Regions from separate parts of the Lentibacillus sp. genome, predicted to be linked through region 1. Evidence: riboswitches for the same ligand, from Rfam matches in the RefSeq annotation. Region 1 holds a riboswitch; the other holds the start of a gene.
What was found. A riboswitch is a leader RNA that binds a small molecule or an ion and turns the genes downstream of it on or off. The one in region 1 is predicted to bind cobalamin.
Positions count from the first base shown of each region.

Region 2: linked by a shared signal. The riboswitch ahead of VK097_RS12465 (ribonucleoside-diphosphate reductase subunit alpha) and the one ahead of VK097_RS12210 (DUF4430 domain-containing protein) in region 1 are both predicted to bind cobalamin.

Region 1 is NZ_DATGTT010000065.1:142,525-146,744, reverse strand. It holds gene VK097_RS12215 (ATP-binding protein) at 1-1,208, shown strand, start outside; cobalamin riboswitch at 1,390-1,586, shown strand; gene VK097_RS12210 (DUF4430 domain-containing protein) at 1,847-2,287, shown strand; gene VK097_RS12205 (ECF transporter S component) at 2,292-2,807, shown strand; gene VK097_RS12200 (ferredoxin) at 2,876-3,130, opposite strand; gene VK097_RS12195 (YpbB family protein) at 3,271-4,220, shown strand, end outside.
Region 2 is NZ_DATGTT010000068.1:6,890-11,109, forward strand. It holds gene VK097_RS12455 (BCCT family transporter) at 1-316, opposite strand, end outside; gene dapA (4-hydroxy-tetrahydrodipicolinate synthase) at 685-1,572, opposite strand; lysine riboswitch at 1,685-1,864, opposite strand; cobalamin riboswitch at 2,050-2,241, shown strand; gene VK097_RS12465 (ribonucleoside-diphosphate reductase subunit alpha) at 2,357-4,220, shown strand, end outside.

The DNA of each region.
Region 1 (4,220 bases):
CCTTCTTCCTGTCAACGCGAATCACTTCGCCCCTGATAAAAATGCGGGAAGCAGCACTCGATTTGACACGAGGGGAGTTTAACACAAAAGTACCGATATTAACCCACGATGAGATTGGTGAGCTGGCAATGGCTTTTAATCGAATGGGAAGACAGCTGAAATTTCATATCAATGCATTAAGACAGGAAAAGGAACAATTTTCAAGTATCGTCAGTTCAATGGCTGACGGGGTCATAACCTTAAACCGAAACGGTGATATGCTGGTAACCAACCCGCCTGCAGAACATTTCATTGAAAAGCTCCATTACGAAAATGGTATTGAGCCAACCGAGGATAACCCGAAATCCCCTGAGCCACTGAGCGGGATTTTACAAAGTGTTATTCAGGACGAAAAAGAAGTGATCCGGGAAATTAATGCACAGGGACGAACATGGGTCATGATCATGACACCATTGTATGACCAATCTTATGTGCGAGGCGCTGTAGCCGTCATTCGCGATATGACAGAGGAGAGACGTCTGGATAAAATGCGGCAGGACTTTATTGCCAACGTTTCTCACGAATTGCGCACACCTATATCAATGCTGCAGGGTTACAGTGAGGCAATCGTTGATGACGTTGCTGAGTCCAAAGAGGAGAAAAATGAACTGGCGCAGATTATTCATGAAGAGTCACTTCGCATGGGAAGGCTTGTTAATGAACTCTTGGACCTTGCCCGAATGGAAGCAGGTCAGACCATGTTAAACAAGGAAAAAGTTAATGCCGGCAAATTTCTGGAGCGTATCCTGAAGAAATTCAAGGGACTGGCAGAAGAAAATAATGTTCAGCTCATTTCAAAAAACCATCTGAGCATATCCAATATTTCAGTGGACGCCGATCGGATGGAACAAGTATTCACTAATCTTATTGATAATGCAATCAGGCATACTGAAGAAAATGGCTTTGTAAAAGTGATGGTTGAAAATACAAATACTGAGCTTCTAGTGTCGATAGAGGATAATGGAAGCGGCATCCCGGAAGAAGATATACCTTTTGTGTTTGAACGCTTTTATAAAGCTGACAAATCGAGGACGAGAAACGGCAAGAAGAAAGGAACCGGACTGGGACTTGCGATTGCAAAAAATATCGTTGAAACACATGGGGGAACGATCAACGTGAAAAGCATGGCGGATGAAGGTACAACGTTTGAAATTAGGGTTCCGCTGTAGTGCCTGTCACTTTAGCGTTGTGCTGGAAAAACAGAGATGTTTATGATACTATAATGCTGAAATCTTAATAAGAAAAATAGATATTGGTGTAAATACTTAAAGAAGTTGTTCAAAAAGTCCGGTAACAAGGTCACATCGAAATTCTTTTTCTCCGCTTCTCATGCGATGCTCGAAGCGACGCCGCCTCGGACTTCTTGGTCCTTGTTATCCTTTTGAACACGAACTTAATAGGGAATCCAGTGAAAAGCTGGAACTGTCCTCGCAACTGTAAGTGATTGACGAAATAAGGGTGAACCACTGTATGGAATTCCGTACGGGAAGGCCTTAGATTAGGCTTGAATCACAAGTCAGTAGACCTGCCAATATCTAGTGTTTCAATGCTTCGGGGATATGAGCGATTGGGACAACCGAAAACGTGATATAAACTCAGCATATTTTCGATTGTCTTTTAAGCTAACCTATGAAGGAGGTTAGCTTTTTTATTGTTCTGCTGTTGTCAGTCCAGTATTGCTTTTGGTTTCCATCGCTGATTTTCGTTAAGTTGTTTTCCGCTGCTTGAAACTGCGTCGCCTAAAACTTATAAGTCTTTTTTTATCCTTTTTGAGCACAAATTAAAACATAACAAGGAGGAATCGTAAATGAACAAGTTGATTTTACGGATTGCATCGATATTAGTGGTTATTGGACTGATAGCCGGCTGCGGCGCCGGGGGAGAAGATCAATCCGAATCAAACAACAATAATACACGGACTTCAACAAATGAAAACGCAGATGGCGAACTCAGCGAAGATGAAATCCGGATTACGATAAGTAAAGATGAAGGTTCCGAATACATTGCAGAAAAAGAAATTGAGATTGAAGAAGGCACTATTTTAATGGATGTTCTGCAAAAGAATTTTTATGTTAAAACTGAAGAAAATGGACAATTTATCACTTCCATCGAACGAGTTTCCGCCGAGGAGGACGAACAAAAAGCGTGGATATTTAAGGTGAATGGCGAAATGGCAAATGTCGGTGCCGCCGAATATGAATTATCCCCAGGTGATGAAGTAACATTCGATTTACAGGCATGGGAATAATTTTATGAATACTTACAAGCTGACTTTACTAGCTTTGCTCGCTTCACTTGCGGTAGTTGGCAGAAGTGTGTTTGCATTTCTTCCCAACATACAGCCGGTCACATCACTGATTATCATTTGCGGGCTTCTGCTAGGCCCGGCGGCAGCCATCATACTCGCATTGTTAACAACGTTTTTATCAAATATGCTGCTGGGGATGGGAATCTGGACTGTATGGCAGGTTGTTTCCTGGGCTCTGATAGGCTTTATCAGTGGCTTTATGGGGAAATATCCGCGGAGAATTCCGGTATATATCATTGTTGCGTTTGCAGTCTTGAGCGGATTTTTATACGGGTTTATCATATCGTTGACTACGTATTCAATCGCCGGGAAATTTTGGCCTTATTATCTGGCAGGTTTGCCGTTCGATATGTATCACGCTGTTGGCAATGCTGTGTTCATTATTTTACTATATCCGATTATCAGCCATTTCTTTGAAAAATATGCCAATAATCGGTTTTATTTGCAAAATACCAGCTGAATCAGGCTGGTATTTTGTGTTGGTTTTTCTCACCATAACCATTATAATAAAGGAAATGTATGTTTTTCCTAACTGCCCTCATATTTTAATGGATCCCCGTGGAAAGGATTTTCGGCAACCTTAATGGAGTCTGTCGGGCACCCTTCATATGCATCCAGTACATCATCTTCCAAATTCCCGGGTACCTCGGCAGTTCCTTCATTCTCATCCAGAACAACATAAGCCAGCGCCTCATCGTTATAATCGTATATATTGGGGGCGGTGGCACCGCATGCCCCGCAGGCAATACATGTTTCCTGATCCACTATCGTATATTTTGGCATCTAATCTCTCCCTGCTTAAAAGAACCTATCATCACTCATTCTATTGTAAAAAAGTAAGTTATACATTTCAACTGCGCCACAACGTGTTATCATTGATATGAACATATGCAAGTCTATCTGCATATAAAGGGGGGTCTCTATTGCTGTTCGATTACATCATCATGTCTTGCTGCTCCAGATTTAAAGATGGGCGCAGCATTTCTGCAGTCTATCATTTATTGAAAGGAAAACGTTCAATCCAGACGGTGCAGGATTCACATATTTACCAATTGAATCGTTTTTATGGAATATATCCCTCGCTGCAAAAACGGGATTTTGAAGAGCACATACACCAACTGGCTGACGAAGATATGCTGTTACTGAACAATACCAACGCAGCAATGACGACCGTCCGTGGAGAAAATTGGCTACGTGAACAGAAGAAACACGTTCCTGTAAATTATTTTAACGGGATGGAGTATTATCAGAAAGCATCTATTTTTCTTGAACGGCTGCTTCTGCTCATTCAGACAATGACAAACAGCAAAAAAAATAATTTTCATTTCATTCCTGTAGTCGATAAGCGAATCGCAACGAATTGGGTGAAAAGGCAGTATTATCAAACACATCGCTTCCAGGCAAATTTTCTGAACCAACTTTATGAAGAGCTCTATCAATTACTGAAATGTTTTTCAGAGATGGAGGCAAATATTTTTGTTGACAGTCTTACAGGATATAACCATTATGGTATGAGCAGCTTTCAGATTGCTGATCACTATGAAATGAAACAGCTTGATGTCCCATTAGTCAGAACCGCTATCGTTCATCACATGTTGACGATAATAAGCCGAAATACAGCTGCATACCCTCTGTTTACACGTTTTTTGCAAGATCTGCCACAAGAGATGAGAATTACCAGTTCAGCGGGTAAGACAAAAGAACTTTTGGACAGACATTATTCGGCAGAAGATATAGCTATAATGCGTCAATTGAAGTTGAATACAATTTATGACCATGTGGTTGAAATAGCACTGTACGACGAGAACTTCCCGATTGAAGCATATGTAACAGCGGGGGAACAGGCGGAAATCAAGGGTGCTGTAAAAAATAT
Region 2 (4,220 bases), on a different contig from region 1:
CCCAGTACAGGATACTTGACCCGATACCTGCAGCAAACAGCATGGCTGCCCATGATATCGTGCCAAATTCTTTTTCTTCATCTTTATCACCAAGTTTGACATGACCATTTTTGCTGAATGCAACAAAAACCAGAAAGGCAAAAGCAGCCAGTCCGAAAATTAAATATAAGACACCAAAATTGCCAGTCATGAAATCATTTGCCATATTCACAAATTCTTTACCTGCTTCAGGAAAAACCGCCAGAGGGATGGAGACGGCAACCAATAGGAATAAAGCACCAAAAAATGTCGGCCAGTCAATCAAATCTTTGTTCATTATTTTCACCCTTTCTACCGATAGCTTTTCTAGATGATGGCAGGATATTCATTGGCAGTGAAATATTTGAATGGCAGCAGGTAATTAATAAAAGGTACGGCAAAATGGGGGCGTGATAAAGTTTGATAAGCTTATTGCGCTGGACAGTAAAGAGTTATGTGTTGTGGGAGCTGAAGGGGTATTGAGGAGGAAATCCCGAAGATATCATGAATTTTCCCGAAGTTCACCGGGAAAATCCCGAAGTTCACATTGATCTCCCCGAAGTTCACAATAAAAATCCCGAAGTTCACAAAATTCCAGATTTCGGTCGCAGCTAAAAAAACCGCTGTATGAACTCGAAAAACGTTCATACAGCGGGTAGATGGCCTTTAGCCGGCTTCAGTTATTTCATTCGGCGGCAGTATTTGCTTAAGTTGCTGCTTTTCGTCGTTCGACAGCGGCATCATTGGCAGACGAGCGTCTCCAACGTACATACCCATCATATTGAGAGCTGCTTTTACCGGTGATGGGCTTGGTTGTGCGAATAGCGCCTTCATCGTCGGCAGAAGTTCCTGATGGATAAGAGATGCACGTTGCACGTCACCGTTCTGGAAGCTTTGAACCATTTTTTTAATGTCACTTCCGATAATATGCGAGGATACGGATACAATTCCGTTACCGCCAATCGCCAGTACAGGGAGTGTCAGATTGTCGTCACCGCTGTAGAGGGTGAAATCTCCAGACGTTTTACTGATGATGTCAGTCATTGCATCAAGGTCGCCGCTCGCTTCTTTCACCGACACAATGTTACTGATCTCAGACAGCCGGATAATAGTTTCAGGATCAATTGCCACTGCGCTCCGACCTGGAACATTGTAAAGCATTACGGGAAGGGATGTCGCTTGTGCAACTGCTTTATAGTGCTGATACAGTCCTTCCTGGGAAGGTTTGTTATAGTATGGTGTTGTGAGCATGATTGCATCGATACCCGTCGCTTCCGCCTGCTGTGTCAGCTCGATGGAAGTCCGGGTGCTGTTTGATCCTGTACCTGCAATGACGGCTGCTCGTCCATCTGCAACTTGTGAGACAAAGCGGAACAAGTCCAGTTTTTCGTTATCTGTCAGGGTTGGGGATTCACCTGTCGTCCCCGCTACGACTAATCCGTCCGAACCATTTGCGATTAAGTAATTCACCAATGTACGTGTTGCCTGAAAATCGATATCACCATTTTGATTGAATGGGGTTACCATTGCGGTTAAAACTTGGCCGAAATTCATCGTTTTTCACATCCTTTTAAAATTGTTTTTAAAAGGCTATCTCCCATTTTCGCAATAAAAAAACAACAACGAGGGGTCGCTGTTGCAGCAGAAACGTTACTTACGTTTCTTTGCGCAAGATAGCCCTCCATATAGTCTCCTATATGACAGTCCTGTATTTATTCAATAGCAGAACCAACTTCGAGAATATGAGCTTCTCTTAAGTTTCGGCGAATACCCCTTTCCACAATCATCAGCGGATCCCATAGTCCTTCTACTGTGTACTGATGGTCTTCGCACCTCTACCCCACTTCAATGAATTGAAATGGAAAATATATAATTATATTCAATCTACCACAGGGTATCCGGAATTTCAAGGCATACTTCGGGAATTACCACGTCAGGTATCTTTTCTTTTAATCTATTGCATCAGAATGTTTTCTATGATAGTCTATTAAATACAATATATATTAATAAAAGTTATTAAATTCACTATATATAGTGTCCGAGAAATAAGGTGACAACTTCGTCTTAAAAGGGAATCCGGTGAAAATCCGGAACTGTCCCCGCAACTGTAAGTGTGGACGAACAGGCTATCCACTGTATTGCAAGCTTCACGGCAGCTATATGGGAAGGGCCTCAGTAGACAGAAGCATGAGTCAGGAGACCTGCCTTAGTTCGTACGTTTCAATCCTCGGGGCAAGAGATGGTGAAGCGATGGGAACATACTGCATATTTTCTGTCGTTTTATAACCGTTCATCCCCGTGGTGAACGGTTTTTAATATTTTTTTAGGAGGCAGAGCCATGACACTGACAATAACGGAGGATCTTGAGTCATTAATTGAACAGGCAACTGAAGGGCTGGATGTGGATAAGGAAGCTTTTTTGGAAAAAACACGTGAAAAGGGTGGTGCGGTCGATAAGAATTGTTTAATAAGACTGGCACTGGAAAATATCGATGAGGCAAATCCTGACTGGACATTTGTCGGCGAGCGCTTGTATCTGCAGACATTATATGAACAGGCAGCAGTAAATAGGAGGTATGAGGTCAGCCGTCAATACGGAGATTTTCATCAGCTTATTTCACGATTGGCGGATAAGGGCATTTATTCAGATAACCTGCTTAAGTCATACACCAGACAGGAAATTGATTATTTTGGCAGCATTATTGAGCCTGAGCGGGATTTGTTGTTCAACTACCTTGGTCTGTATACGCTGGCAACCCGATATCTTGCAACAGACCACGATAAAAACATATATGAACTGCCACAGGAGCGATGGATGGTCATCGCAATGCACCTGATGCAGGATGAGCATCCCGAGTATCGCAGCCAATACGTTGCTGAAGCCTATTGGGCGCTCAGCAATCTGTACATGACGGTTGCCACACCAACGCTTACCAATGCGGGTAAAACACACGGTCAACTGTCGAGCTGCTTTATCGATACGGTGGACGACAGTCTGCAGTCGATCTATGACAGCAATACCGATATTGCCAAGCTTTCGAAAAATGGCGGCGGGATTGGTGTTTACATGGGGAAAATCCGCAGCCGCGGCAGTGCGATCAAAGGTTTCAAAGGGATGTCAAGCGGTGTTGTGCCGTGGATCAAGCAGCTGAACAACACGGCTGTTAGCGTTGACCAGCTCGGGACGAGAAAAGGCGCGATTGCCATTTACCTGGACATCTGGCATGCCGATATTGAGCCGTTTCTTGATTTGAAGCTGAACAATGGCGATGAGCGTCTCCGCGCACACGATATTTTCACGGGTGTCTGTCTGCCGGATTACTTCATGGAACAAGTGGAAAAGCGTGGTGACTGGTACTTGTTTGACCCGCATGAGGTGCGGCAGGTGATGGGGTATTCACTTGAGGAGTTCTATGATGAAGAGCAGGGGGCAGGTTCGTGGCGCGAGCGCTATTTGGAATGTGTCCGGTCTGATGAGCTCACAAAACGTGTCGTTCCAGCAATCGATATTATGAAACGGATTATGAAATCACAGCTCGAATCCGGTACGCCGTTCATGTTTTACCGGGATGAGGTGAACCGGCAGAACAATAATCCACACGAAGGCATGATTTACTGCTCGAATCTTTGTACGGAAATCACGCAAAATCAGTCACCGACCGAATTTTTGGAAGAGTTGACGGAAGCGGATGGCACCATCGTGAAAAAATATAAACCCGGTGACTATGTTGTCTGCAATTTGAGTTCAATCAATCTCGGGAGGGCTGTTCCGGAGAAGGCTCTGGAACGTCTGATCAGCATTCAGGTCCGCATGCTTGATAATGTGATTGGCATAAATACTTTGCCGCTTAAACAGACACAGTTGACGAATCAGAAATACCGCGCCATCGGACTGGGGACATTCGGCTGGCATCATCTGCTGGCAAAAAAGAATATCGGATGGGAGACAGAAGAGGCGGTTGATTACGCTGACCGGATGTACGAAAAAATCGCATATCTGACGATTAAAGCCAGCATGGAACTAAGCAGGGAAAAGGGCAGCTATCCGGCGTTTGCAGGCAGCAAATGGCAGACGGGCCGGTATTTTACCGACAAAGGCTATACCGGTGAAAAATGGCAGTCACTCAAGCAGGATGTGATGGAACACGGTGTCCGAAACGGCTACTTGATGGCTGTTGCACCTAATTCGTCGACATCAATGA